DNA from 3 places in the Streptomyces sp. NTD91 genome. Region 3 is predicted to be linked to each of the others. Evidence: riboswitches for the same ligand, from Rfam matches in the RefSeq annotation. Region 3 holds a riboswitch; each other region holds the start of a gene.
What was found. Region 3 has a riboswitch for cyclic di-AMP ahead of AC5WRT_RS07425 (M23 family metallopeptidase). Riboswitches for the same ligand answer to the same signal wherever they lie in the genome.
Positions count from the first base shown of each region.

Region 1: linked by a shared signal. The riboswitch ahead of AC5WRT_RS25550 (transglycosylase SLT domain-containing protein) and the one ahead of AC5WRT_RS07425 (M23 family metallopeptidase) in region 3 are both predicted to bind cyclic di-AMP.
Region 2: linked by a shared signal. The riboswitch ahead of AC5WRT_RS00435 (transglycosylase family protein) and the one ahead of AC5WRT_RS07425 (M23 family metallopeptidase) in region 3 are both predicted to bind cyclic di-AMP.

Region 1 covers NZ_JCAJZW010000028.1:7,193-16,747, forward strand. The annotation lists gene AC5WRT_RS25540 (LolA family protein) at 1-1,225, opposite strand, end outside; gene AC5WRT_RS25545 (polyprenyl synthetase family protein) at 1,601-2,611, opposite strand; cyclic di-AMP (ydaO/yuaA leader) riboswitch at 3,225-3,400, shown strand; gene AC5WRT_RS25550 (transglycosylase SLT domain-containing protein) at 3,404-3,892, shown strand; gene AC5WRT_RS25555 (HAD family hydrolase) at 4,113-4,925, opposite strand; gene AC5WRT_RS25560 (FAD-dependent oxidoreductase) at 5,063-6,265, opposite strand; gene AC5WRT_RS25565 (carboxylate--amine ligase) at 6,311-7,555, opposite strand; gene fahA (fumarylacetoacetase) at 7,872-9,089, shown strand.
Region 2 covers NZ_JCAJZW010000001.1:90,377-99,931, forward strand. The annotation lists gene AC5WRT_RS00410 (class I SAM-dependent methyltransferase) at 1-719, opposite strand, end outside; gene AC5WRT_RS00415 (NAD(P)/FAD-dependent oxidoreductase) at 954-2,333, opposite strand; gene AC5WRT_RS00420 (DUF501 domain-containing protein) at 2,779-4,341, opposite strand; gene AC5WRT_RS00425 (FtsB family cell division protein) at 4,394-4,870, opposite strand; gene eno (phosphopyruvate hydratase) at 5,007-6,293, opposite strand; gene AC5WRT_RS00435 (transglycosylase family protein) at 6,642-7,328, opposite strand; cyclic di-AMP (ydaO/yuaA leader) riboswitch at 7,333-7,505, opposite strand; gene AC5WRT_RS00440 (transglycosylase family protein) at 7,683-8,762, opposite strand; gene AC5WRT_RS00445 (cytochrome P450 family protein) at 8,930-9,555, opposite strand, start outside.
Region 3 covers NZ_JCAJZW010000004.1:284,181-293,735, forward strand. The annotation lists gene AC5WRT_RS07370 (SDR family oxidoreductase) at 1-676, shown strand, start outside; gene AC5WRT_RS07375 (nitroreductase) at 991-1,656, shown strand; gene AC5WRT_RS07380 (LppY/LpqO family protein) at 1,835-2,770, shown strand; gene AC5WRT_RS07385 (TetR/AcrR family transcriptional regulator) at 2,836-3,531, opposite strand; gene AC5WRT_RS07390 (NADPH-dependent FMN reductase) at 3,668-4,327, shown strand; gene AC5WRT_RS07395 (hypothetical protein) at 4,485-4,631, shown strand; gene AC5WRT_RS07400 (hypothetical protein) at 4,622-5,062, shown strand; gene AC5WRT_RS07405 (GTP cyclohydrolase II) at 4,996-5,628, opposite strand; gene AC5WRT_RS07410 (MarR family winged helix-turn-helix transcriptional regulator) at 5,712-6,248, opposite strand; gene AC5WRT_RS07415 (dihydrofolate reductase family protein) at 6,319-7,452, shown strand; tRNA gene AC5WRT_RS07420 (tRNA-Met) at 7,499-7,572, opposite strand; cyclic di-AMP (ydaO/yuaA leader) riboswitch at 7,861-8,027, shown strand; gene AC5WRT_RS07425 (M23 family metallopeptidase) at 8,037-9,062, shown strand; gene AC5WRT_RS07430 (aldo/keto reductase) at 9,139-9,555, shown strand, end outside.

The DNA of each region.
Region 1 (9,555 bases), on a different contig from region 3:
TTCCCGCGTCGGCCGCCTTCACCAGGGCCTCCTTGGTGACCGCGCCGACGTACACCTTGCCGTCGTCGGTGATCAGGGCGTTGACCAGGCGGGTGGTGAAGACCGTGCCCTTGCCGAACTTGCCCGACACCTTGTCGCCCAGCGAGCCGAGGAAGCCGCCGAGGTCACCGGCCTTGGAGCCGGCCGGCAGACCGCCCTTGGCGCCGGTGTCGAAGGTGGCGATGGACGTCCAGCCCCTGCCGAGGACCTCGGAGCCGTTCGTTCCCTTGCCGAGGACCTCGGAGCCGTGCATTCCCTTGCCGAGGACCTTGCCGGACGCACGCTCGTGCTTCCCGGCCTCCGCACCCTGCTTCTGCTCCGTCACCTTCGCGCCCTTGGGCGGGGTGAAGTCGAAGGTGGAGGCGGCCGGCTTCGCGAAGGAGACCTGGGCGAAGCCCACGTCGAGGACGGCGGTGCCGCCGCTCTTCGGGGTGAGGGTGAACTTCAGCGGCATGCCGGTCCTGGAGTCGACGGCGATGCTGATCGCGCCGACGGTGGTGCCGGACTGCCGGGGCTTGATCAGCAGTTTGTAGGCGTCGCGGCCGGCGACCCGCTCGGTGCCGTCGACGGTGACGGACGTGGTGCCGTCCACCGACTTCAGCGCCTGGTCGGCGAAGTCCTTCGGCGTGGCCGGGGGCTCGGCCCGGTGCTCCTTGCCGGAGTCGGCCGAGGTGGTGTGGTAGACCTCGTTGCTCTTGCTGTCGTAGCCCCACACGTTCTTGCCGTTGTGGATGAGGCTGTACTCGGAGCCGCTCTCCAGCAGCGACAGCTTCTGCTTCTCCGGGCCGTCGGCGGCGACGCGCAGGGTGTGCGTGCCGGAGACCAGCTCGGTGAGCTTGGACTGCGGGTCGGCGGAGGAGCCGTCGCCGGAGCCCTTGGTGGCGCCGGAAGCCAGGCTGTTCTCCAGGCCACCGAGGTCGGGCAGGCCGAGGTCGGTGTCGATCCGCACGGTCCCGGACATCTGCTGCACGTCCGACTTGGCGATCTTCTCGATGAGCTGCTGCGCGGTGATCCTGGGCAGGTCGGGGTCGCCGGAGGCGGCGAGCGCCGGGACCAGACCGATCGTGGCCGCTGCCACGCCCACCACCGCGACCGGGACCGCGTAGCGGGCGGCCTTGCGGCGGCCGGCGTGCGCGTCCTCGTCCCGCGTGGCGTCCACTGCGTCGTCGGATTCGTACGGTGCCATGTCTGCCTTACCTCCGTCGTCGGCGGCGGCTGTCCTCATGCTGGTCCACCTGAGCCGCCATTCTCACCCGAATCGGTGAGGAGTGGTGATTTCCGTGGTTTCCATCTCACCAAATCGGCCGTGAGGAAGCGTCAGACCTCGGAGCCAACTCCGTGTACTCCTGCGGTATGACACGCAGAGGGAACCGGCTCCGCCGACCCGTAGGGGTCTCACCGGAACGGAGGGGGCCGTACGGGACGGGGAAGGCCGTACGGGCATGCGCAGAGGCGTACGAGGTCGCTCGGGGCGTGCCGGGGCCCGGGCCTGTGCGACAGTGGCCGGCCGCTGACGAGGCGTCGGACGGTGCGTGGCCGAAGGCCGGTGGGCGGGGCCGGGTCAGCCGGCGCGGTGGACCACCGCGTCGCACAGCTCCATCAGCGCCGCCTTCGCGTCGCACTCCCGCAGCGGGGCCAGCGCGGCGCGGGCCTCCTCCGCGTACCGGACGGTGTCCCGGCGGGCCTGTTCCAGCGCGGGGTGCGCGCGCAGCGCGGCCAGCGCCTCGGCGTGCCGGGCGTCGTCGCTGAGGTCGGAGTCCAGCAGCTCGCACAGGGCGACGTCCTCGGGCAGCCGGAGGCGGGCGGCGCGCTCGCGCAGCCGGAGCACGGGCAGCGTGGCGATGCCCTCGCGCAGGTCGGTGCCCGGGGTCTTGCCGGACTCGTGGGAGTCGGAGGCGATGTCCAGGACGTCGTCGGCGAGCTGGAAGGCGACCCCGAGCCGCTCGCCGTACTGGGTGAGCACGTCGACGACCGTCTCGTCGGCGCCCGACATCATCGCGCCGAACCGGCACGACACGGCCACCAGCGAGCCCGTCTTGCCGCCGAGCACGTCCAGGTAGTGCTCGACCGGGTCGCGGCCGTCCGTGGGGCCGGCGGTCTCCAGGATCTGGCCGGTGACCAGCCGTTCGAACGCGAGGGCCTGCACCCTGACGGCCTCGGGGCCGAGGTCCGCGAGGATCTGGGAGGCGCGGGCGAAGAGGAAGTCGCCGGTGAGGACCGCGACGGAGTTGCCCCAGCGGGTGTTGGCGCTGTCCACGCCGCGCCGCACGGCCGCCTCGTCCATGACGTCGTCGTGGTACAGCGTGGCCAGGTGCGTCAGCTCCACGACCACGGCCGACGGCACGATGCCCGGCGCATAGGGGTCGCCGAACCGGGCCGCGAGCATCACGAGCAGCGGCCGGAACCGCTTCCCGCCCGCTCGTACGAGGTGCTGCGCGGCCTCCGTGATGAACGGGACCTCGCTCTTGGTGGCCTCGAGCAAGCCTTCCTCGACAGCCGCCAATCCGGCCTGGACATCGGCTTCCAGAGCCTGGTCCCGCACGCTCAGCCCGAACGGCCCGACGACGGTCACGAGGGGTCTCCTGTCTGCTGGTGTCTGCTGGCGATCACACGGTTTGTCGATAGGTCGCTGCCATCACTCGAGTCAGCGTATCCGGTCCCTGTTCGATCGCTGATAGCGCCCACCGGTCCAGCGGGCGCTATCGGATCATGGTCGGTATGTTTTTGATCAAGTAGTAAGGACGGGCATTCATCGACTTAACAGGAACCCACGCGCTTTGTCGCGAACGACAGGCGGGCGGAGGCGACCCCGCGCACCCCCTCCGCGCCGCCGCGACCACCCACGACACCGACAGGTGCCGCGATCACTACGACAACGACGGGCACCATGCCACGGGTTCCACCGCGCGGCCGATCCACATGAATCCCCTATGCCGGATTTAGAGTACTTTGCTACTTCGTGAGTTGGGTCACGGACCGCCCCCCACCCCGGAGACCCGCCGAACGCCGTCCCTCCTTGCCCGGTAGGCCAGTTGAGATTGGCAACCGCAAAGGATCAAGTGCCTCATATAGCATTGATCAAGGTCAAATGGTGCGTTGTGTGATTCACGCACTTGTTTCCGGCATGTGCTCTCGCATACCTTCCCGGCCGTCGGGCGGACGCCGAATCCTGCCGCCGCCCGCGCACCCATCCACGGACCATTCGTACGGCAGGAGCGGGGGACCCAGGTAAGTCGCCGGACCGGTCGGCACGCACCGCACCGGTACGGCTGGGGGTGAAGCCGTGTCCCTTCCGGGCACGGCCGGGCACCTCGCCGCCCGAACCCGACAGCTCACCTCGCAGGCGTAGGAGAGGAACGTCCCCATGCCTGCTGCCGCTCGACATCGCCGCCCCTGCACCAACCGCCTCGCCCGTGTCCTCGCCCTCCTCGGTACCGGCGCCGCCGTACTCGCCCTGCCCCTCGTCGGCGCCACCAGCGCCTCGGCGGCCACCACGAGCACCACCCCGGCCGCCGGCACTCGCGCCGGGTATCCGGACAACCTCGACGGCTGGATCCGCGAGTCGCTCGCGATCATGGCCCAGAAGGGCATCCCGGGCACCTACAACGGTATTTACCGCAACATCATGCGTGAGTCCTCCGGCAACCCGAACGCCATCAACCTGTGGGACTCCAACGCCGCCGCCGGCATCCCGTCCAAGGGCCTGCTCCAGGTCATCGACCCCACCTTCCACGCGTACCACGTGGCCGGTACCGCCTCCAGTCCCTACGACCCGGTCGCCAACATCACCGCCGCCTGCAACTACGCCGCCGCACGCTACGGCTCGATCGACAACGTCAACAGCGCCTACTGACGGCCCACGGCCGCCCACGGGCCGCTCCCCGACGTCCCGCGCGTCCGGCCGTCGCCGGCCCCGCGGGCCGTCCCGGCATCGGCCGCCCGGCACGCTCCCCGAACCTGACGGACGGGGGGCGTACCGGGCGGCCGCCGGGCATCCGGCGAGCGTGCACCAGGCCATGCCGGCCTCCTCCGGACGGCCGCCTACTGATGTGCCGGTCAGTCGGTCCGCCGGGTCAGTGGACGGCAAACAGTCGTTCGAGGACCACGGCGACACCGTCGTTCTCGTTCGACAGGGTGATCTCGTCGGCCACCGCTTTGAGTTCGGGATGCGCGTTGGCCATGGCGACCCCGCGCCCCGCCCAGTCGAACATCGGGATGTCGTTGGGCATGTCGCCGAACGCCAGCGCCTCCCGCGCCGTGATCCCGAGCCGCTCGGCGGCCAGCGCGAGACCGGTCGCCTTGGTCACCCCGGACGGCTGCAGTTCCACGGTTCCCGGCCCGGACATGGTGACCGTGGCCAGCGAGCCCACCACCGTGCGCGCGGCGGCCGCCAACTCGTCGTCGGACAGGTCGGCATGGCGCAGCAGCACCTTGCTGATCGGCGCGGACCACAGGTCGTCGCGCCGGTCGACCCGCTCCGCCGGCAGGGTCGGGTGCGGCATCCGGTACCCGGGCTCGATGAGCGTGAGCCCCTCCACGCCGTCCTGGTCGACGGCCGCGTAGACCTCCCCCACCTCGGCCTCGATCTTGCCGAGCGCCGTCTCTGCCAGTTCCCGGTCCAGCCGGACCGACCACAGCAGCCGGCCGGTCCCGGCGTCGTAGACCTGTGCCCCCTGTCCGCACACCGCGAGCCCCGTGCAGCCGAGGCGCGCGAGCAGGGGCCGTACCCGCGGGACCGGGCGGCCCGTCACCACCAGGTGCCGGACACCGGCCCGCGCCACCCGCGCGAGCGCGGCGAACGACCGGTCGGAGACCGTGTCGTCGCCGCGCAACAGCGTTCCGTCCAGGTCGGTGGCGATCAGTGCGTACGCGGGGGAGGCTGCCATGATCAGAGAATACGGACACCGCGCCTCCTCGACTCACCTTGCCGTCCTGCGCACTTACGTACTGATCGGCCCCAAGTGGTGCCCGGTGGCTGCCTCATGGTGACAATGGCCCGGTTCGCGGGGCCGAAGCGCCCGCGTCAGCCGTGGGCCGCCGCCAGGTGTTTCGCCAGGCGCGGGGAGGCGAACTCCGTACCGCAGACGAAACGCATCACCGGGCCGTACGACGACGCGGCCGGCAGGCCGGTGAAGTACAGGCCGGGGACGGACGACACGAAACCGGCGCCGAGCCTCGGGGCGCCGCGGCTCACCGCGAGCCGGGTGCGCAGCCCATGGCCGAGGAAGTCCATCGCAGCGATGTCGACGCGGTAGCCGGTCGCGGCGATGACATGGTCGGCGGTGAGCCGCTCGGTGCGCCCGCCGTGGGTGCGGACGGTGAGGACGGGGTTGCCGTCCGGCGCCTCGGCGGCCACGACCCGCTCCACGTCGTGCACCTGTACGGCGCTCTCGAAGCGCTCGCGCAGCCACCAGGCGCCGAGTGGTCCGAGGACCCGGCGGACCAGGAAGTGCCGGGTGGCCTCGGGCAGGTAACGGTAGGGGTGCGGGTAGTAGCTGAAGGCCCACAGCGACCAGGCGCGGCCGAACGGGGACTCGGGACGCAGTCTCGGCTGTTCCCAGGGCGGGGCGCCGAAGGCGACCCGGCCACGGCCGCGAGCGACGACACGCACGCGTGCCCCCGCCTCGGCCGCGAGCGCCGCCGTCTCCAGCGCGGACTGGCCGGCGCCGATCACGATCAGTTCCTGGCGGGCGAAACGGCTCAGGTCGTGGTGCTGGGAGCTGTGCGAGACCGCAGCGGTGGGCGCCGGTCCGTCGGTGGCGGCTCCCGCGAGTTCCGCCGGCAGGTGCGCCAGGCCCGACAGCCCGGTGGCGACGACGACCGCGCGCGCGGTGAACATCTCGCCCGAGTCCAGTTTCAGTTCGAAGCCGCCGCTCGTGTCGCGGTCCACGGAGACGACCCGCACAGCCTCCAGGCCGGGGGCCAGCTTCTGCTGGAACCACTCGCCGTAGGCGATGAACGTCTCCACCGGGATGATGTCCTCGTCGGTCACCAGGCGGCGGATCCCGGCCGCGTCGCAGTAGTCGGCGAGGGCGTGGCCGGGCTGCGGGCAGTCGAAGTTCGAGGCAGCGGGCGTGGACTTCAGGAGCATGCCCTCGGGCATGTGGTCGCGCCAGCTGACCATGGGGTCGCCGAAGACGCGGACGGGGATGCCGCGCGCCCGCAGGTGGGCGGCGGTGGACAGGCCGAACGGCCCGGCCCCGATCACTGCAACCGGTCGAGTCACGAAGTCCCTCCCCAGGACACGGTGTGCCACGCGTGGTGGCCTTGCCTACTTCGTGGAGGTGCTGCTGCCGCGGCGATTGGTCCGCCACAGCTGATAGAGGTGCTTCGCGCCCGGGCGCACGAAGCGTGCCAGCATCGTGAGGAACGGCAGCGGGTCGTCACCCGCGAACCAGGCCAGCTCCGTCCCGCTCGCCTTCGCCGGCGCGTGCGGCGTCGTGTAACCGCTGCGGCGGTAGGCGAGGAGGGCGGGCAGATCGATGTTCTCCACGATGTAACGGTGGCCGGCCCTCTGTTCCCCCTCCGGAACGGAACGGCCCGTCAGGTTCAGATGCATCGCGCGTACGACGTCCACACCCGACTCGTTCTCGAACAGCCGGAACTGGGCGCCCATGCGCGGGTTGAAGTCGAGGAGCTTGTACTGTCCGTCGCGCCGGTCGAAGCGCAGGTCGAGGTCGATGATGCCGCTGTAGCCGATCTGTTTGACGAAACGCGCGGCGAGGTCGGTGAGTTCGGGGTTGTCGACGACGTACGCGTTCGCCGTCATGCCGGCGTGCGGCGGCCACGAGCGCACCTTGACGCCGGTGAACAGCGCGAGCGGACTGGAGTCCTGGTCGAAGCAGGCGTGCACGATCCAGTCCTCGGCCTCCTCGCGTGGCAGGTACTCCTGGAGGATCACGCCGGGTGCCTCGCCCCAGTCACGCGCGAGGGAGAGCAGCCCCGCGCGCGTGGCGATCCTCGTGGTGCCGTTGACAGCGGGCTTGCTGCGCCGGACGAACGCCTCCCGGTTCTTCGCCACCACCGGGAAGCAGGCCGTGTCGGCGAAGGCGACGATGTCCTCGTACGACTTCGGGAACGCCGATGCGGGACTCGCCAGGCCGTGTTCCACGCACAGTTCGTGCAGGCCCTGCTTGCTGGCGAGCCGGCGCGGCAGCCCGGGGTCGACGCGTGGGAAGAGAAAGGAACCGGCCAGCTCGTCCTGGTGCTCGGCGATCAGTACGGCGGCCTCCTCGTCCGTGGGGACGAGGACGGCGGGGCGGCCGATGCGGCGGCCGACGCGCAGCAGACCTTCGACCAGGTGAGCGGGGTCCTCCGCGCCGGTCGTCGGCCACACGAAGGCCTTCTTCAGATAGCGCGAGGAGGCCGCGGGCGTGTACGCGTCCTCCGTGATGGCGTACATGGGCACGCCGAGCCGGCCCAGGCTGCGGATCGCGCCGACGCCGCCGTGGTGCAGCGGATAGTCGCCGAACTTGACGATCAGTCCCGGCACGTCCCGGTCCGCCTGGAACGGCACACCGACGGTGTCTCCGGCCACGGGTCCCCCCACGTGTCCCCCCATTGGAACGGACCCACCCCGTCCGTGTCCCCAAAGGACGCTAAGCCGGAATTGCCGCCTCCGACAAGGTCCATTCGGACATTGCGAACTCTTTAGGCAGGGTGCGGGCAACCTTTCGAAGCCTCCCCGGCACACATCTTCCGGACACTTCTCCGGCACTGCTCGGGGCGCGGCATGAGGCTCTGCCCAAGACAGGCATCACGGCCGTAACGTGGGGCGCGACCACATGGAACGAGCGCCATGCACGGCCCGGATGAGAGTGAGGCAGCACCCCATGCCCCCCTTCGACGTCCCCGAGGGCGACCCCTTCGGCCCGCACAACCTTCCCTATGGCGTGTTCTCGCCCTCCGACAGCACGGAGCGCAGGGTCGGGGTCCGGCTCGGGGACCAGGTCCTCGACACGAGCGCCGCGGCCGCCGCCCTGGGCTCGCCGCACCACGCGCTGCTCGCGCGGCCCACCCTCAACGCGCTGCTGGCCGCCGGCCGCCCGGTCTGGTCCGAGGTACGGCGCGCGATCACGGACTGGGTCACCGACCCCGCGCACCGCGAGACCGTCGAGCCGCTGTTCCACCCCCTGTCCGAGGTGACCCTGCACCTGCCCTTCGAGGTGGCGGACTACGTCGACTTCTACTCCTCGGAGAATCACGCCCGCAACGTCGGCCGGATCTTCCGCCCGGACGCCGAGGACTCCCTCACCCCCAACTGGAAGCACCTGCCGATCGGTTACCACGGCCGCTCCGGCACGGTCGTCGTGTCGGGCACGGATGTCGTACGGCCGTCCGGGCAGCGCAAGTCCCCGTCAGACCCGGCACCCGTCTTCGGCCCGTCGATCCGGCTGGACATCGAGGCCGAGGTCGGCTTCGTCGTGGGCGTGCCGTCGACGCTGGGCAGCCCGGTGCCGCTGGAAGGCTTCCGCGAGCACGTCTTCGGGCTGTGCCTGTTGAACGACTGGTCCGCACGGGACATCCAGGCCTGGGAGTACGTTCCCCTCGGCCCCTTCCTCGGCAAGTCGTTCGCGACCTCCGTGTCGGCGTGGATCACCCCGCTGGAGGCGCTGGAGCACGCGCGCGTGGCGCCTCCGGAGCGCACGCACCCCCTGCTGGCCTACCTGGACGACTCGGCACCGGGCATCGAACCCGGCGGATACGACCTGCGGATCTCCATCGCCGTCAACGGGCATGTGGTCTCCGAGCCGCCGTTCTCGACGATGTACTGGACCGCCGCCCAGCAACTCGCCCACATGACCGTGAACGGCGCCTCGCTGCGCACCGGCGATCTGTACGGCTCGGGCACGGTGAGCGGCCCCGAGGAGCGCCAGCGCGGCTCGCTGCTGGAGCTCACCTGGAACGGCCGGGACCCCCTCGACCTCCCGGACGGCAAACGTGCCTTCCTGGAGGACGGCGATGTGGTGACCCTCTCCGCCTGGGCCCCCGGCGCGAACGGGCTCCGTGTCGGCCTGGGGGAGGTCAGCGGGCGGATCGTGGCGGGGTGACGGGCAGCGGCGCTGCCCGAGCGGGGGCGCCGGCGTCCCGGTGATCCTGACACCGTCGGCGCTGCGCCCCCTGCCCGCCGCCCCCCTCCGGCTGTCCTCGCGCTCGAACCGTGCGGGGCGGCGGGTGCCCTGCCGCCGCCCTCCGGCTGTCCTCGCGCTCGAACCGTGCGGGGCGGCGGGTGCCCTGCGAGCCGCACCGCCGTCCGAAAGGACTGGGCCCCCGTGCCGCAGGGGCGGCAACCCGGGACCGGGGGCGCTGCGAAGCGCCGTCCGGGAGCGGCCGACGGGGCGCTTCCGGCCCCGGGAGGCGAGCACACCGACGCGAGGGAAACACGCGGACGGGAGCACGGAACGGATCGTCTCCGAGACCTGACTCTCGCCGCCTCCCACCGTCATACTGAGCGGACACGCACCACCCGACGCGCCCTCGGCGCATCGTCCGCACCACCTGACATCCGCACAACTC
Region 2 (9,555 bases), on a different contig from region 3:
ACGCGCTTGCGGGCGTGCGCCGCCTGCTCCTGCGACAGCGTGACCCCCACGACGCTCACGCCGTGCTCACGGGCCGCGTGGACGGCCATCGAGCCCCATCCGCAGCCGACGTCCAGCAGCCGCTGACCGGGCGTCAGGCCGAGCTTGACGGAGACGAGTTCGAGCTTGTCCCGCTGGGCGGTCTCCAGGGTGCCGCCCTCCTCCCAGTACGCGCAGGAGTACACCATGGAAGGACCGAGGACGAGCTCGTAGAAGTCGTTGCCGACGTCGTAGTGGTGGCTGATGGCCCGTCTGTCGGTGCGCCGGGTGTGCAGATGCCGGCGCGGTCTGCGGACCTCCTCGCGCGGTGGGGCGGGCGGGAGCGGCGGCCCGGCCAGCTTCAGCAGGTCGCGTGCGGCGGCCCGTACGGCGGGATCGCGCACGGCGTCCAGGAGGCCGCGGGCGTCCTCCCCTCGCTCCCACACCAGTCCCGCCAGCGCGTCCAGCGTGGCGTACAGGTCGCCCTCGATGTCCAGGTCCCCGGAGACCCAGGCGCGGACGAGGCCCAGCTCTCCCGGTTTGAACAGCATGCGGCGCAGGGCGCGGCGGTTGCGCACGACCAGCGTCGGCGCGCCCGGCGGGCCGGCCTGCGACCCGTCCCAGGCGCGGATCCGCACCGGGAGCGGAACTCCCAGCAGCTGCTCGGCAAGACTCCTCAGCCGCGACGCGGCGTCGGCCATGGCGCACACCTCCAAGACGACGATCCCGGATGCCGGTAACCACGTAAACACCGTCCGCTGTCTCGCGCAGTCCCGCAAAGGAGTTACAACTGAGCAAAACAGTTGCAGGTGCCACACGGATGGAGGCGGGATCCGTGTGTCGGCGCCCGGATCCGGAAGTGCCGCAGCACGCCGAAGGGGCCGCCCGCACCACGGATGGCAGGCGGCCCCTTCGGGGCGTTCGGACGACCGGGGTCAGGAGGCCTTGGCCTTCTCCTCGGTCTTCGCGGCGGCGACCGGCGCCGGCTTGGCGGCCTCGTAGAACTCCTCGCGCGGGTTCTCCATGGCGCCCAGGGAGACGACCTCGCGCTTGAGGAACATGCCGAGCGTCCAGTCGGCGAAGACGCGGATCTTGCGGTTCCAGGTCGGCATCGCCAGACCGTGGTAGCCGCGGTGCATGTACCAGGCGAGGCGGCCCTTGAGCTTGATCTTCATCTTGCCCATGACGATCATCGCCACGCCCTTGTGCAGGCCGAGACCGGCGACCGCACCCTTGTTGGCGTGCTCGTACTCCTTCTGCGGGAAGCCCCGCATACCGGAGACCACGTTGTCGCCGAGCACCCTGGCCTGGCGCAGCGCGTGCTGGGCGTTGGGCGGGCACCAGGCGTTCTCGTTGCCCGCCTTGCGGCCGACGAGGTCCGGGACCTGCGCGTTGTCACCGGCGGCCCAGATGTAGTCCGTGCCCTTGACCTGGAGCGTGGGCTCGCAGTCGACGTGGCCGCGCGGGCCGAGCGGCAGACCGAAGCGGGCGAGCGCCGGGTTCGGCTTGACGCCGGCGGTCCACACGATCGTGCCGGCGTCGACCTCGAGGCCGTTCTTCAGCACCACGTGGCCGTCGACGCAGGAGTCCATGGAGGTGGAGAGGTAGATCTCCACGCCCCGGCTCTCCAGGTGTTCCCTGCCGTACTGACCGAGCTTGGGACCCACCTCGGGGAGGATCTTGTCGGCGGCGTCGACGAGGATGAAGCGCATGTCCTCGCGGGACACGTTCCTGTAGTACTTGGCCGCGTCCCGGGCCATGTCCTCGACCTCGCCGATGGTCTCCGCGCCCGCGAAGCCACCGCCGATGAAGACGAAGGTGAGCGCCTTGCGGCGGATCTCCTCGTCGGTCGTGGAGTCGGCCTTGTCCAACTGCTCCAGCACGTGGTTGCGCAGGCCGATGGACTCCTCGATGCCCTTCATGCCGATGCCCTGCTCGGCGAGGCCGGGGATCGGGAAGGTGCGGGAGACGGCGCCGAGCGCGATGACGAGGTAGTCGAAGGGCAGCTCGTACGCCTCGCCCACCAGCGGGGCGATCGTGGCGACCTTGCGGTCCTGGTCGATGGTGGTGACCCGACCGGTGAGGACCTCCGCCTTCGGCAGCACGCGCCGCAGCGGGACGACGACGTGGCGTGGGGAGATGTTGCCGGCGGCGGCTTCGGGGAGGAAGGGCTGGTAGGTCATGTACGACCGGGGGTCGACGACCGTGACGGTCGCCTCGCCGTAGCGCATCTTCTTGAGAATGCGCCGAGCTGCGTACAGGCCTACGTACCCACCGCCTACTACGAGGATCCTGGGACGCTCCGTGGTGCTCATGCCATCGAGTATCCACCCGCTCCCAGGGGGGTGCTCGTGCGCCCCTTCACAAGGTATGGCAGACCCTGTGCTACACTCCGCGGCCCGCGTGATCCAGATCATGAGCGACGAGCGGAACCACGGTCCCCTTTGGACCGTTGTCAATGCCGCGTGAGCTGCCTCTCCGGGTCGGTGAGGCATCCGTGAGGATGCCGGAACGCGTTCGGAACACCCCTTTCCGCAGCACCCCGGCACCCTTCATCTGAACATGTTCAACCGGTCTTTGACCCCCCGGAAGGGCCAACCGGGCCCCTTTCACGGACCGACCGGGCCGAATTCCTTGTGAAGAACTTCACGAACTTTCCGGGGGCGGTTGCACCGGAGGGGCGCCGAAGGGCCCCTCCATGCCGCTCAAACGTTATCCGACCTGCTCAGCAGACCGCTACCCATCAGTAACAAGAGAGAGCTACGCCACCGACCACGCGATGCCGTCGAGGATGTCGTGCTCGCTCACCACGACCTCCTCGGCACCGGTCCGCTCCATGATCGCGAGCAGCACCAGGGCGCCCGCGCCGATGACGTCGACCCGGCCCGGGTGCATGGACGGGACCGCCGCGCGCTCCGCGTGGGTGGAGCGCAGCAGCCACTCGGTGATCTCGCGGACGCGGTCGCGGGAGATCCGGGAGTGGTGGATGCGCGCGGAGTCGTACTCCGGCAGGTCCTGGGCGATGGCGGAGACGGTGGTGACGGACCCGGCGAGCCCCACCAGGGTGCGCGCCCCGCGCAGCGGGACCGTCTCCTCGGCGAGGTCCAGGGCGGCCTCGACGTCGGCCCGCATCGCGGCGATCTCGTCCTCGGCGGGCGGGTCGGAGACCTTGCCGTCGTGCACCAGGTGACGTTCCGTCATCCGCACGCAGCCGACGTCCACCGAGCGCGCCGCCCGCACCCGGTCGTCGCCGACCACGAACTCGGTTGAGCCGCCGCCGATGTCCACCACGAGGTAGGGCCTGGCCAGGTCGTCCCGCCCCGTCAGCTCCTTGGTCGCGCCGGTGAAGGAGAACTCGGCCTCCTGGTCGCCGCTGATCACCTCCGGCTCGACCCCGAGGATGTCCAGCACCCCGCGCACGAAGTCGTCCCGGTTCTCGGCGTCGCGGGAGGCGGAGGTGGCGACGAAGCGCACCTTGACGGCGCCGAGTCCACGGATCACCCCGGCGTACTCCCGGCACGCAGCGAAGGTCCGCTCCAGCGCCTCGGGCGCCAGCCGGCCGGTGCGGTCCACGTCCTGGCCGAGCCGCACGATCGTCATCCGCCGGTCCAGCTCCAACAGCTCGCCGGTGGCCGGGTTGACGTCGGCGACGAGCAGCCGGATGGAGTTCGTGCCGCAGTCGACGGCCGCGACCCGGGAGAAGCCCTCCGAAACCGGCGGCCCGGCCGCGAAGGAGCCGCGGCGCGCCTCGGCCGGGTCCAGGACGGCACCCTGCTCCCCGGGGTGTTCGTCCGCCGGGTCGGGCGCCGCCAGCGGCTGCACGCACGGCCCCTTGCGCCACCACTCCGGCAGCATCGCGATCGCCTCGTCGCCGAGCGGGTTGACCCCCGGTCCGGCCGCCAGCGAGTGGGCGACCAGGACGTGCAGGCACTTCACACGGTCCGGCATGCCGCCGGCGCTGGGGAAGCCCTCCAGGACCTCGATGGCGTCCCGGCGCGCGATGTAGTCCTCGTGGGCGGCCCGGTAGGCCGCGGCCAGCTCGGGGTCGCTCTGGAGGCGTTCCGTCATCTCCTTCATGACGCCGTTCGCCTCCAGCGTCCCGATCGCCGAGGCGGCGCGCGGGCACGTCAGGTAGTACGTCGTCGGGAAGGGCGTGCCGTCGGGCAGCCGCGGCGCGGTCTCCACGACGTCCGGCTGGCCGCACGGGCAGCGGTGCGCGATGGCCCGCAGGCCCCGCGGCGGGCGGCCGAGCTGCTGCTTGAAGGCCTCGACGTCCGCGTCGGTGGGCTCGGTGCGCGGAGTGGGCGGCGGGGGCGTTTCCATGACTGCTTTCGGATTGGCTTTCTGTCGATCACTGCATCGATGACTGCATCGACTACTGGTCGGAGGCGTCGGACTTGTCCACGCCGTCCCAGACGTTCGCGTACCAGGGACGCCGGGCGCCCCCGCGGTCGGCGCGGGACTGCTTGGCCGGGCCCGGAGCGATCACCGTGTACCCGGTCTCACCGGGCATCACATAGTGCAGCCTGCGCCGGATCTGCTGCTCGGCGTAGGAGTCGTCCTGCCAGCGCGCCTTGAGGTCGCGCAGCTGCTCCACCCGCTTGCGGGCCTGCTGCTGCTGACGCTGGAGGTCGGAGATCTGCGCACGCTGGGAGACGTACTGCCGCATCGGATAGGCGAGTGCGACGACCAGCGAGCACAGCACCAGCGCGAGCAGCGCGGCGCGGCCGGTGAGCCGGGAGCGGCGGGCCTGACGCCTGCTCTGGGAGCGGTACACCCGGGCCGCCGTCTGCTCGCCGAGCAGCCGCAGCCTGGTCGCGGTGGAGAAACGGTCCCGGTCCTTCACGGCCATCTGGCTCCTCCGCCTCCCCTTCGCCGGTGTGGCTTCACACGTGCGTACGTCCCCGGACACGGTACGGGACCGAGTACGGGGACGTACGTACGACTGGCTAGGCCTTACTCCACGTTGGCTCAGCCCGTGAGGCCTCTCAGCCCTTGAAGCGCGGGAAGGCGCTGCGGCCGGCGTACACCGCGGCGTCGTCGAGGATCTCCTCGATGCGCAGCAGCTGGTTGTACTTGGCGACGCGCTCGGAGCGGGCCGGGGCGCCGGTCTTGATCTGACCGCAGTTGGTGGCGACGGCGAGGTCGGCGATGGTGACGTCCTCGGTCTCGCCGGAGCGGTGGGACATCATGCACTTGTAGCCGTTGCGCTGGGCCAGCTCGACGGCGTCCAGGGTCTCGGTCAGCGAGCCGATCTGGTTCACCTTGACCAGCAGGGCGTTGGCGGTGCCCTCCTCGATGCCGCGGGCCAGGCGCTCCGGGTTGGTCACGAACAGGTCGTCGCCGACGAGCTGGACCTTGTCACCGAGCTTGTCGGTGATGACCTTCCAGCCGGCCCAGTCGTCCTCGAACAGCGGGTCCTCGATGGAGACCAGCGGGTAGGCGGCGACGAGCTCCTCGTAGTACTCGGTCATCTCGGCGGCCGAGCGGGACTTGCCCTCGAACTCGTACTTGCCGTCCTTGTAGAACTCGGACGCGGCGACGTCGAGCGCGAGCGCGATCTGCTCGCCCGGGACGTAGCCGGCCTGCTTGACGGCCTCGAGGATGAGGTCCAGGGCGGCGCGGTTGGACTCCAGGTTCGGGGCGAAGCCGCCCTCGTCGCCGAGGCCGGTGGCCAGGCCCTTGCTCTTCAGGACCTTCTTCAGCGTGTGGTAGACCTCGGCACCCCAGCGCAGGGCCTCGGAGAAGGACTCCGCGCCGATCGGGGCGATCATGAACTCCTGGATGTCCACGTTGGAGTCCGCGTGCGAGCCGCCGTTGAGGATGTTCATCATCGGCACCGGCAGCAGGTGCGCGTTGGGACCACCCAGGTAGCGGAAGAGGGGGAGGTCGGACGCCTCGGAGGCGGCGTGGGCGACGGCGAGGGAGACGCCGAGGATGGCGTTGGCGCCGAGGGAGCCCTTGTTGTCGGTGGCGTCCAGGTCGAACATGGCCTGGTCGATCAGCCGCTGCTCGGTGGCGTCGTAGCCGACCAGCTCCGGGCCGATCTGCTCGATGACGGCGAGGACGGCCTTCTCGACACCCTTGCCCTGGTAGCGGTTGGGGTCACCGTCGCGCAGCTCGATGGCCTCGAAGGCGCCCGTCGAGGCGCCGGACGGGACGGCGGCACGACCCGTGCTGCCGTCGTCGAGGCCGACCTCGACCTCGACCGTGGGGTTGCCTCGGGAGTCCAGGATTTCCCGGGCTACGACGACGTCGATGGACGGCACGAGCATCTCCTTCTTGGGATGTGACGCTGGAAGTGCGGGGCGTGTGCCTTGCGGCTGCGCCGTGCGACTAGAGCCTAACCGTCCCCGGGGCGCCGGCCACCGACCGACCGTCCCGTGGACAGGAGGGACACGCAGACGGTACCCATTGTTCACCGCCGGAACAAAGGGGGTGCGGAAGAAAAGCGGGGAACGGCCGGGCAAAGAAAAGCCCCGCCCCGGCGCGTACGGGGGAACACGCGCCGGGGCGGGGAGCCCGTGGGGAGGGGGGTGGCCCTCACGAGGCCTCCCGTGCGGGGCGGCGGCTGTGAGGGCGCCGTGGGCCCGGCCGGAGAGCCGGGTGTCACTCCCCGGCTGTCACTTGAGGTGCAGCTGCTGGCCCGGGTAGATGAGGTCGGCGTTCTTCACGATGTCCTTGTTCAGCTGGAACAGCTTCTGCCAGCCGCCCTGCACGCCGTGCTTGGCGGCGATGGAGCTGAGGGTGTCGCCCTTGACGACCTTGTACTCGCCGTCACCCTTCTTGACCTTCGTGCCGGTCGCGGTGGTGACGGTCTTGTTCGCCGACGGGGCCGTGCGCGTGGTGGAACGGGTGGCGGCCTGCTGGCCGGTGGAGCGGGTGGTGGTGCCGCTCGAGGACTTCGTGGAGGCCGCGGGAGCGGAGCCGTTGTACGGAGTGCTCGACAGGCCGGTGCCGCAGACCGGCCAGGCGCCCTTGCCCTGACCCGCGAGGACCTTCTCGGCGACGGCTATCTGCTGCGCCTTGCCGGCCAGGTCGGCGCGCGGGGCGTAGGCGGTGCCGCCGTAGGCGGCCCAGGTGGAGTTGGTGAACTGCAGGCCGCCGTAGAAGCCGTTGCCCGTGTTGATGGACCAGTTGCCGCCGGACTCGCACTGGGCGACGGCGTCCCACTGGGAGGCGGTGGCGGCGGAGGCGTTGCCCGCCGCCATCAGCGGGGCGGCGACGGCGGCGCCGGTGACACCGGCGAGAGCGACGACGCGGACGGCCTTGGACGGGCGGCGGTGCTTGCCCTTGGCGGAAAACAGCATGGATCGATCCCCTCACCGACGCCTGCGAGGTGAGCTGTCGGGTTCGGGCCGGTTGAGTTGCCCGGCCGCACACCCGCTTGCGCGAGGTGCGGCTTCACCCCTAGCCGGTCCAGACTGAACTGCTGGGCGCGGCACTTACCTTGGGTCCCCCGCTCCTGCCTACGGCGCTTGACGCGACGACTGTTCCCGGGCAACCGCTGGCAGGATTCGGCGTGTGCGACTGCCGGGGCTCGTGGTGACGAGCGGTCCTGACCGTAGACATGCCGTCGGCGGAATTTCAAAGACGATCAGGGCTTCTGAGACTCATCCCACACTTTCGCCAAACCGGACATCACTGATCAAGTAGGGCGTCAACTAGTCCTGTTCCGCGCCCTTTTCGCCGTCGATTTTCAGGGTCTGACCGGCGGCGATGCGGTCCGGGTCGGCACCGATGACCTTCTTGTTGCTCTCGTAGAGCGCGTGCCAGCCGCCGTCGACACCGAGCGAGTCGGCGATGGAGGCGAGGGAGTCGCCCTCGCGGACGGTGTACGTGTCCGGTCCGTGGCCGGCGTGACGGCCGGAAGAGGCGTCGCCCTGACCGTTTGTCACGCTTTCGTCCGCACTCGCGCCACGGTGACGTCCGCCACTGCCGAGCGCTCCGGTGTCGACCAGGCTCCAAGAACCGGCACTCTGCTGGTAATTGTCCGAGTTGTCAGCACCGGGCATCGCGGTGGAAGACCCGGCGCCCCCCTCTGAGCTTCCGTCGCCCTGCGAGGCGGACTCGTGAGTTTTGTCCGGCTTGGGGGTACTGGTTCCGGCGGAACCGGTCGGATCCGGGGTCCCGGTGGCATCGCCACCGGGGCTCGGGGCGGGCGTGCCGCTCGCGCCCGAGGAGGGGCTGGAGGAGTCGGAGCCGGAGGAGTCCGAGCCGGGCGCGTGGCCCGAACCGGCGCCGCTGGAGGACGAATCCGGCAGACCGGACGAGCCGGAGCCGTCCGCCGAGCCGGAGGTGTCGTTCGAACCGCCACTGCCGCCGGATGCGGAGCCGCCGACACCGGTGTCGACGTCGAGCGAAGCGGAGTGGGAGGTCAGCCCGGCGGTCAGCGCGCACATGGCCCACGGCGCGGTGCCCCGGTCGGCGAGGATCTTCTCGGCGACGGCTATCTGCTGGTTGCGGCTGGCCTGGTCCGCACTCGCGGCGTACTGCGTGCCGCCGTACTTGTCCCAGTCCTCCTGCGAGATCTGCAGACCGCCGTAGTAGCCGTTCCCGGTGTCCGCGCTCCAGGATCCGCCGCTCTCGCACTCGGCGACCTTGTCCCACGTGGTGCCGTCGGCAGCGTTGGCGCTCGCGGCGCCGAGCAGCGGGATGGCGATGGCGGAGCCGGTCACTCCGGCCGCGACGAGGAGGGCCGGAGCCTGACGGGGGCGACGGTGACGACCGTTCCCGGAGAGCATGCGGAAGCCTTTCGTGCGACTGCGGAACCGGCGCGGCGAACAGTGCCCTCGCCACGCTGATGGGTGAACGTAGCGCCAGACGATCACTTGTCACAAGTTAATGCCGCGTAGATCACGTGAAGATCACATAATTGAACGTCCGTCACTTTTACCCGCACGGAGTGTGTTCAGGCGGTGGGTGTGAACTCCACGGGGAGGGTGCGCAGGCCCCGCATGATGAGCCCGCCGCGCCACCGCAGGTCGGCCGGATCGGCGCCGAGCCGCAGGTCGGGAAGGCGGGTGAGCAGGGTGGCCAGCGCGGTCCGGGCCTCCAGCCGGGCGAGCGGCGCGCCGAGGCAGTAGTGGATGCCGTGGCCGTAGCCGAGGTGCTGGTTGTCGCGGCGGGCGAGATCCAGCACATCGGGGTCGGCGAACCGCTCCGGATCCCGGTCCGCAGCCGCGAGCACCACGAGCACCGGGTCGCCCGGCGCGATGTCCTGTCCGCCGACGGTGAGCGGCTCGGTGGCGAACCGCCAGGTGGCCAGCTCCACCGGCCCGTCGTAGCGCAGCAGCTCCTCCACTGCGGTCTCCAGCAGGCCGCTTTCCCCCTCGGCCAGGGAGGCCTGGAGCCGCTCGCGCTCCCCGTGGTGGGTGAGCAGGGCGTAGGTGCCGTTGCCGATGAGGTTGACGGTCGTCTCGAAGCCGGCGAACAGCAGGATGAAGGCCATCGCCGCGGCCTCGTTCTCGGTGAGGTGCTCGCCGTGGTCGGAGGCGCGGATGAGACCGGAGATGAGGTCCTCACCGGGCGCGGGCT
Region 3 (9,555 bases):
GAACCTGAACGCCGCCGGACACGAGGCGGTACCGCACTCGAAGTCCACCGGAGTCGACATCATCAGCGGTCAGGGGCTGGACGAGGCGATGGCGGGAGCCGACGTCGTCGTCAACCTGACGAACTCCCCGACCTTCGACGAAGCCTCCCTGTCCTTCTTCCAGACCTCGATGGACAACCTTCTGGCGGCGGCCCGGAAGGGCGGTGTCGGCCACTTCGTCGTCCTCTCGATCGTCGGCGTGGACCAGGTGCCGGAGCTGGACTACTACCGTGCCAAGGTGCTGCAGGAGAAGCTCCTCGCGGCCGGGCCGATCCCCTACTCGATCGTCCGAGCCACGCAGTTCATGGAGTTCATGGACGCCGCCATGTCCTGGACCGCCGACGCCGACACCGTCCGGCTGCCCGCCACGCCCATCCAGCCCATCGCCTCCAAGGACGTGGCCGCCGCGGTGGCGGAGGTCGCCGTCGGTGCCCCGTTGAACGGCATCCGCAACATCGCCGGCCCCGAGATCTTCACCCTGGACGAGCTGGGCCGGATCACCCTCTCCCACAGGGGCGACAGCCGCACCGTCGTGACCGACCCCACCGCCGGCATGTTCGCCGTCGTCAAGGGCGACGTTCTCACCGACAAGGACGCCCACCTCGCCGCCACCCGGTACACCGACTGGCTCTCCTGACGTCCCCCGCCCCCCTGGGTGTCCCGTCCCGGCCCGGCAGCCTTCTTCCCTGCCCCGCCGGGTGCGGCGGCCCGAGTCGGACGGGGTCCGGCTGCGGCCACCCGAGCCCACGGCCGGGCGGGGACGGGGAACGCGCATGCACCCATGTGGTCCCGCCGGGACGGACGGGTCACGACTCTCGGGGTGGGACGGGCCCGTGGACGTCGCGACGGCCGACCGCAGCCATGGCTCTGGATGCGCTGGTGCCGGTGGGCCCGGCGGTCCCGGATGGTCACTGAGCGGGCAGATGGAGCGGACGAAAGAGGCAGATGATCTTGGATGTCTATGAGGCGGTCACGAGCCGACGGGCGGTGCGCGGATTCACCGGCCGACCTGTCCCGAGGCAGGTGCTGGAGCGGGTGCTGTCCGCCGCGGCCTGGGCGCCGTCCGGATCGAACCTCCAGCCGTGGCGCGCCTACGTGGTGACCGGTGGTCCGCTGGCCGAACTCAAGAGGCGCGCCGGCGAGCGCGTGGCGGCGGGCGACCCATGGGACGAGCGAGAGTACGAGATGTACCCGCCCGCGCTGAAGTCTCCGTACCATGAGCGCCGATCCGCCTTCGGCCATGAGCGCTACAGCGCACTCGGTATCGCGCGCGAGGACTGGGAGGCGCGCCAGCGGGCCGCCGCTGCGAACTGGGACTGTTTCGGTGCGCCCGCCGCCCTGTTCTGCTACATCGACCGTGACATGGGCCGGCCTCAATGGTCGGACATCGGCATGTACCTGCAGACCGTCATGCTGCTTCTGCGCGCCGAAGGGCTGCACAGTTGCCCGCAGATGGCGTGGTCGGTGTATCGCAGGACTGTCGCGGAGGTCCTGTCACCACCGGACGACCTCGTCCTCTTCTGCGGCATGTCCATCGGGTTCGAGGACACGACGGTGGGTTACGCCCGTACGGGCCGGGCGCCGCTTGCCGAGACCGTCACGTTCGTCGAGGGGTAGATGCGCCGGCCGGTGACGACACCGGCTTCCCGCCCGGGCGTCGGCGTGCCGGCGGGACGTGCGTGCGGCAGACGGGAGGCGGCTCCCGGCGCGCGCCGAGGGCAGGTGCGTGGTGCTCTGGGAAGGGAGCGACCCCACGCCTTCGGGTGACCCCCGATGCACGACCAGGAGGCCAGCCATGGCTCACCGCAAGCCGTTCCGGCGCCCCGCCACGACCGTCGTCGCCGCCGGAGCCGCGGCCCTCGCCACCACCCTCGCGCTGACGCTGGGCACCGCCTCCGGCCAGACGCCCGGCACCGACTGGAACGCCGTGGGCCGTGCGATCGGGCAGCCGCTGACCACCGAGGACCAGAACGTGCACACCGCCGAGTGGTTGCGCACCGACCTGCACGTGGTCAACGCCGGGGTGACCGAGAACCCGGGCATGGAGCTGAACGCCGAGGCGTCCTTCCACCCCGCGGGCGGCGGCCGGACGCTGATGATCGGCGAGGTCACGCTCACCGACGGCGAGGTGGGCACGGTCGTCGACCGCCTCCAGGAGGGCGGGGTGGAGGTCACCGCGCTGCACAAGCACCTCCAGGACGAGACCCCGCGCCTGTGGTGGCTGCACTACCGGGCACTGGGCGACGCCGTGCGGATCGCCCACACCCTCCACGGGGCCCTCGCCACGACCGGCATGCCCCTGAGCCGGAAGACGGGTGCCGAGCGGCCGATCGCGCTCGACGTCGCCGGGCTGGACCGCGTCATCGGGGCGAAGGGCGAGAACGAGAACGGCGTCCTCCAGTACCACGTCCCGGTCTCCCGGTCCGTCACGGACACCCGTGCCGGGATCACGCTGCCGTACCTGATGGAAGCCTCGACGCTGTTGATGTTCCAGCCGCTCGGCGGTGGGCGGGCTGCGGTCAACGGCGACTTCGCCATGACCGCCGACCAGGTCAACCCTGTGATCCGCGCCCTGCGCGCGCACGGTGTGACCATCATCGAGTTGCACAACCACCTGCTGTACGAGCAGCCGCGCCTGTTCTACATGCACTTCTGGAAGACCGGCGACGCCACCACGCTCGCCCACGACCTGCGCGCGGGCCTGGATCGGATCCACGCACCGCGCGGCTGACAGGGCACCGGAACCTCGCGCCCGCCTTCGCCCGGTCGGAGGGTATCGAACGGGGCCTCGCCCGGTCAGTCCCGGCCCTGCCGGCCGTAGGCCCGCAGGAACGCCGCCACCCCGGACCTGATCAGGCGGTCCGTCTCCGGCCGCGGGAGGGGGAGGACGCCGTAGTGGGTGGACTGGACGATCGTGTGGGTCGTCAGGGCCATGAAGTGGGCGGCGGTCATGGCCGCGTCGCCGTGCGCGTCGAGCAGACCGGCGTCCTCGAGACGGGCCATCGCCTCGGCGACCGCCCGGCCGACGGGTCCCGGGCCCGCCTCGTGCCAGGCCTTCCGGACCTCGGGCGGCACATGGTCGGCCTCGGCGTGGATGTGCCGGACGAGGGCGAAGTGGTTCGGGTAGTCGGTCATGAGCCCGGCGAACCCGCGGGCCAGGGCGACCAGATCGCGCTCCAGGTCCTCGGCGCGTGGTGGCCGCTCGGGGTCCAGAACGGCTCGCAGGCAAGCCAGTTGGGCGTCCCGGACGTCGCTGGACGTCCAGGTCACCACGGTCTGGAAGAGCTGTGCCTTGCCGCCGGGGAAGTGGTTGTAGAGCGTGCGCGTGGAGACGCCGGCCTCGGCGGCCAGCGCGTCGACCGAGGCGCGCGCGTAGCCCTCGCGGCCGAAGACCGTGCAGGACGCGCTCGCGATCGCCATCTGCTTCTCGAGCCTGCGCGGTGAGACCTCGCGTCGCGCCCGTGCCGTCCGGGCCTCGTTCGTTTCGCCCACGCCGCCTCCCTGCTCCTCAGGCCCGCCACTCTATCCGACTTACAACGACCGTTGTACTTCTTACAACGCTCGTTGTACTTTCCTGAACAGGAGAGGCCGCACAGGACGGCCCCACGCCATGACAAGGGGGACACCTATGTCTGTCACCAGCGAGAACGCTGTCCCAGCCGATGCCGATGCCGATGCCGATGCCGCTGCTGCTGCCGCCGAAGCCCCGCTGCGTGTCGCGGTCGTCGTGGGCAGCGTCCGGGAAGGCCGACAGGGCCGGGCCGTGGCCGGCTGGTTCCTCAGTACCACCGCCGGTGACGCCGGCCTCGACCTCGACGTCATCGACCTCGCCGGGATCGACCTGCCGCTGGTGCTGCCCGACTGGGGTGGCAAGCCGAGCCCCGAGGCCGTGGCCGCGCTGCGGGACATCTCGCCGCGGCTGGCCGCCGCGGACGCGTTCGTCGTCGTCACGCCCGAGTACAACCACAGCTTTCCGGCGTCCCTGAAGAACTTCATCGACTGGCACCACGCCCAGTGGCGGGCCAAGCCGGTGGGCTTCGTCTCGTACGGCGGCCTCGGCGGCGGGCTGCGCGCGGTCGAGCAACTCCGGCTGGTCTTCGCCGAACTGCACGCGACGACCGTGCGCGACTCGGTCAGCCTGCACGGTCCCTGGTCCGGCCTCGGCGAGGACGGCACCCCGCGGGACGCGGCCGTGTGCGCCGGCGCCGCCAAGGGCATGCTCGGTCAACTCGCCTGGTGGGCACGGGCGTTGCGGGTCGCACGAGCCGAGCGTCCGTACGCGGGCTGAGAGCGGGACAGGGGGGAGGCGGTGGAGATGCGTACGAACGCGCCCGTCGAGGGGACGACCCGCCCGGATTCGGCCACGGCTTGAACCGCACCCCGGCCGTCACCGTCATCGGCACGGTGATGGCCGTGCTCGACACGACGATCGTCAACGTGGCCCTGTGCCGGCTCTCGCAGGCCTTCGGCGCCTCGCCGGCGACCGTCCAGTGGGCCACCACGGCGTACCGCCCGCGCTGGCCGCCGTCGTCCCGACCGCCGCCTGGGCCATGGCCCGGATCGGCGCCAGGCCGCCCTCGGCATGGCGCTGACGGCCCGGCAGGCCGGGGTGCCCGGGGTCGCGCACTGGCGGATGGTCGGGTCGGCCGTGGTCACGGGGGTCGGCACCGGCATGGTGCTGCTGCCGACGACGACCACCGCGAGCCGTGACCTGACCCGGGACCGGCTGGCCGGGGCGAGCACCGCGCTGAGCACCGACGCCCAGCTGGGCGCGTCCGTCGGCACGGCCGTACTCTCGGTGGTCGTCGCCGCTGCGGGCCCGCATCCGTCCGGCTTCCGCACGGCGTACACGGTCGCGGCGACACTGCTGGCGCTGTCGGCCCTCCCGGCCCTGGCCCTTCCGGGGCGCCGGAGAGCGGGGGGCGCGGGTGAGGATGTGCGAGGGGCCTCCCCGGTTCAGCCCACCCCCAGCTCCGTCAACGGCAGCGTGTGGCGGGTCTGGAGGACCTTCGCGCGGAGGTAGCGGACGTTGTGGGGCGTGGTGAAGACGCCGGTCGGCACCCGGTCCCGGACGGTGACGCCCAGGGCGCGCAACTGCTCGGCCTTGTCGGGGTTGTTGGACAGCAGGTCCAGTTCGCCGATGCCCAGGGCGGTGAGCATCTGCGCGGCGGCCGTGTAGTCGCGGGCGTCCTCCGGCAGGCCGAGCGCGGCGTTCGCCGCGTAGGTGTCGAGGCCCCGGTCCTGGAGGGCGTAGGCGTCGAGCTTGTTGTAGAGGCCGATGCCGCGGCCCTCCTGGCGGAGGTAGAGCAGGACGCCGCCGCGGTCGGCGATGCGCTCGACCGCCTCGCGCAGCTGTGGTCCGCAGTCGCAGCGGGCCGAGCCGAAGACGTCGCCGGTCAGGCACTCGGAGTGCAGCCGCACCAGCGGGACGGTGCCCGGCGCCGGGTCGCCGAGGACGACGGCGACGTGCTCCTGCCCGTCGGCCAGGCCGTGGAAGGTGACGAGTTCGGCGTCGACGCCGTAGCCGTCGTGGAAGCGCAGCGGTACCCGGACACGGGCGCGTGGCGTGGCGGCGGGGATGTCGGGCATGCGGATCCCTCCGAAGGCAGTTGCTTCAGATTTGAAGCAGCGATACGCACAGGACCCTACCGCATGCTTAAAAGTTAAAGCAATCAGTCCCCGCCGACCGGGGAATCCGGGGAGGAGCAGGACGAACGGCGCCGCCAGGGCACGTCCTCCGCCCGGGGTGCGGGGTCCTCGCCCTGCAGGGCGCGCGCGATCCCGCTGCAGATCTCCTCCAGCTGCCCGACCTGCTCCGGCGTGAGCCGGTCGAACAGGGTGGCGCGCACGGTCTCGACGTGCCCGGGCGCCGTACGCTCCAGTACGGCCATGCCCGCGTCCGTCAGGACGGCGATGCTGCTGCGCCTGTCCCGGCGGCAGTCCTCCCGGCGTACCAGGCCGTCCCTCTCGAGACGGGTCACCGCGTACGTCAGCCGGCTGCGCGTGATCTTCAGTGTCTCGGCGAGATCGGTCATCCGCAGCCGCCGGTCGGGCGCGTCGGAGAGGTTGGCCAGCACGGAGTAGAACAGGTGGGGCATGCCGGCGTCCTGCTGGAGCTGTCGGTCGACGACGTCCTCCAGGAGGCGCGTCGCGGCGAGATACGCGCGCCAGGCGCGCAGTTCCTCGGGGCTGAGCCAGCGGGTCGTCATGCCGCCAGTGTAAGTTTGTTTCAAACTTGAACCAAGCGCCGCTTCGCCGACCCGCAGGGAGACCGCGCCGATGTCGTACCCGTACGTGCTGCTGTCCGCCGCCGTCTCCCTCGACGGTTACCTGGACGACACCGGACCCGACCGGCTGCTGCTGTCCGGCCCGGCCGACTTCGACCGGGTCGACGCGGTACGGGCCCGCGCCGACGCCATCCTCGTCGGCGCCGGCACGATCCGTGCCGACAACCCGCGGCTGCTGGTCAACTCCGCCGAGCGGCGCGCGGCCCGGGTCCGGGCGGGCCGGCCGGAGTACCCGCTGAAGGTGACCGTCACCGCCACCGGCGACCTCGATCCCGACGCGCGGTTCTGGCACACCGGCGGCGACAAGCTCGTCTACACCACCGACGAGGGGGCGGAGCGGGCCACCCGCCGGGTCGGTGACGTCGCCGGCGTCGTCCCGCTCGGCCCGGACCTCGACTGGCGAGCCCTGCTGTCCCACCTGCACGACGTCCGCGGGGTGCGGCGGCTGATGGTCGAGGGCGGCGGCACGGTCCACACCCAGCTGCTGCGGCTGGGCCTCGCCGACGAACTCCAGCTGGTCCTCGCGCCGCTGTTCGTCGGCGACCCGGCCGCGCCCCGCCTGTTCGGGCCCGGCGGCTACCAGGCCGGACGGCTGCGGCTCACCGAGACCCGCCGCATCGAGGACGTGGTCCTCATGCGGTACGAGCCCACCGCCCCCGGCAGCGGGCCGCTCCCCACCGCCGCCGACCGGCACTGGCTGCGCACCGCCTGCGAGCTGGCCGCGCTGTGCCCGCCCTCGAAGACGGCGTTCAGCGTCGGTGCGGTCGTGGTCGCCGCCGACGGTACGGAGCTGGCCCGCGGCCACTCGCGGGAGGGCGGGGACGCGGCGGTCCACGCGGAGGAGGCCGCGCTGGCGAAGCTCGATCCGGCCGACCCACGGCTGGCCGGCGCCACCGTCTACAGCAGCCTGGAGCCCTGCGCCCGGCGCGCCTCGCGGCCCGTGCCCTGCGCCGAGCTGATCCTCCGGGCGGGGGTACGGCGGGTGGTCACGGCATGGCGGGAGCCGGACACGTTCGTGGCGGAGGCCGACGGGACCGGAGTCCTCGTCGACGGGGGTGCGCAGGTGGTCGTCCTGCCGGAGCTGGAGGATCTCGCCAAGGCGGCGAACGGCCACCTGCTGGGATGACACTCAGGGCCGGAAACCACCGTGGTTTCCGGCCCTGAGTCTTCAGTAGCGGGGACAGGATTTGAACCTGCGACCTCTGGGTTATGAGCCCAGCGAGCTACCGAGCTGCTCCACCCCGCGTCGTTGTGACTCCAGCATACACCCATCGGCGGGCGGCCCGACGACACCCCCGGCCACCCCTCACCGAGGGTGAGCGGACGACCGCCCTCCGCATAACATCTGAGACACCATCAAAAACGCCGACACTGCTGGATGCCGGTCAACTCGCCCGTTTTGCTGTGCTCCTGACCGGTAAGTCCGCGACCGTGAACGTTAATGATCAAGCCGAACGGCTTGGAAAGTGCCTGGCAGGTCTATTAACGTTCGATAACGCAGCGCGGTCGTCCCAGCCGTCACAAGAGGCGGCTCCGTGCGCACGCGCCGAATCCCGCGAGGGAACCGGGGAACCACCATCTTGGGGTGAATCACGCGGATGCCGACGTGAACTCGCAGAGTCCACGTCTCGTATACGTGCGTAGGAGACCTTCCTGCTCCGAACCCGTCAGCTAACCCGGTAGGCGGAGGAAGGAAAGGAGTACGCCCGAGTGGCGTCCAACCGGCCCGCCCCACAAGCTCCGTTCATGCCCCCGCAAGCCGACCCGGAAACCTTCGGCTACGGCGCCTACCGCGCCGAGGAGGGGCCCTGGGAGGAGTGGAACCCCACCGAGGACTCCGTCGTCCCGGTCCGCGGCCGGCACCGGGTCGCCAAGCAGCGTGGCGGCTTCGCGCGCAGCTCCACCGTTCTCGGCGTCGGCGTGATGGCCGCGGTCGGCGCGGGCGGCATGGCCAGCGCCAACACCGGCAAGCCGCCCGTCTCCATCTCGCTGCCGGACCTGGACTCCGTCGAGCACCTCTTCGGCGGCTCCTCCCACACGCCCGAGGCGACCGCCACCGGGCTCAGCAAGGTCGGCACCACCACCGACAGCGCCGACAGCGGCAACGCCGCCGAGGCCCTGCGCAACCGGATCATGGCCCAGGCCGAGCAGCAGCGGGGCCAGGCCGACAGCAAGGCCACCGCCGCCACGCTCGCCGCCACCGAGAAGCAGATCGCCGACGCGGCCGCCAAGGCGGAGAAGGAGGCCGCCGCCAAGGCAGCCGCCGCCAAGGAGAAGGCGGAGGCCGACGCCAAGAAGGCCGCCGAGGCCAAGCGGCTGGCCGAGCTGGCCAAGGAGTACACCCTGCCGGTCGTCTCGTACACGATCACCGGCACCTTCGGGGAGCCGGGCGCGATGTGGTCCTCCGGCTACCACACCGGTCTCGACTTCGCCGCCCCCACCGGCACCCTCATCAAGGCCATCCACAGCGGCACGGTCACCGAGGCCGGCTGGGCCGGTGCCTACGGCTACCGCACCGTGCTGACCCTGGACGACGGCACTGAGCTGTGGTTCTGCCACCAGTCCTCGATCAACGTCTCCGTCGGCCAGAAGGTCTCCACGGGCCAGGTCATCGGCCGCGTCGGCGCCACCGGCAACGTCACCGGCCCGCACCTGCATCTGGAGGTCCACCCGAACGGGCAGGCCGCCGCCGTCGACCCGGCGCCCTGGCTGCGCGCCAAGGGCCTCAACCCCTGAGCCCCACTGCTCTTTTCGCGGGATTCCGACGCCGGTGGTGGAATGCGGTCATCCACCGCCGGCGTTGACTTGGAGCATGACTTCTCTGCGCACACTCGGCTCCTCCGACCTCGAGGTCTTTCCGCTCTGCCTGGGCGGCAACGTCTTCGGCTGGACCGCGGACGAGGAGACCTCCTTCGCCGTCCTCGACGCCTACGCGGAGGCCGGCGGCAACTTCATCGACACCGCCGACTCCTACTCGGCCTGGATCGAGGGGCACAAGGGCGGCGAGTCCGAGACGGTCCTCGGCAAGTGGATCAAGTCCCGCGGCAACCGCGACCGCGTCGTCATCGCCACCAAGGTCAGCCAGCACCCCGAGTACCAGGGGCTGTCCGCCGCCAACATCAAGGCCGCGGCCGACGCCTCCCTGCGTCGCCTGGACACCGACCACATCGACCTCTACTACACCCACTTCGACAAGCCCGAGATCCCCGTCGAGGAGATCATCGGCGCG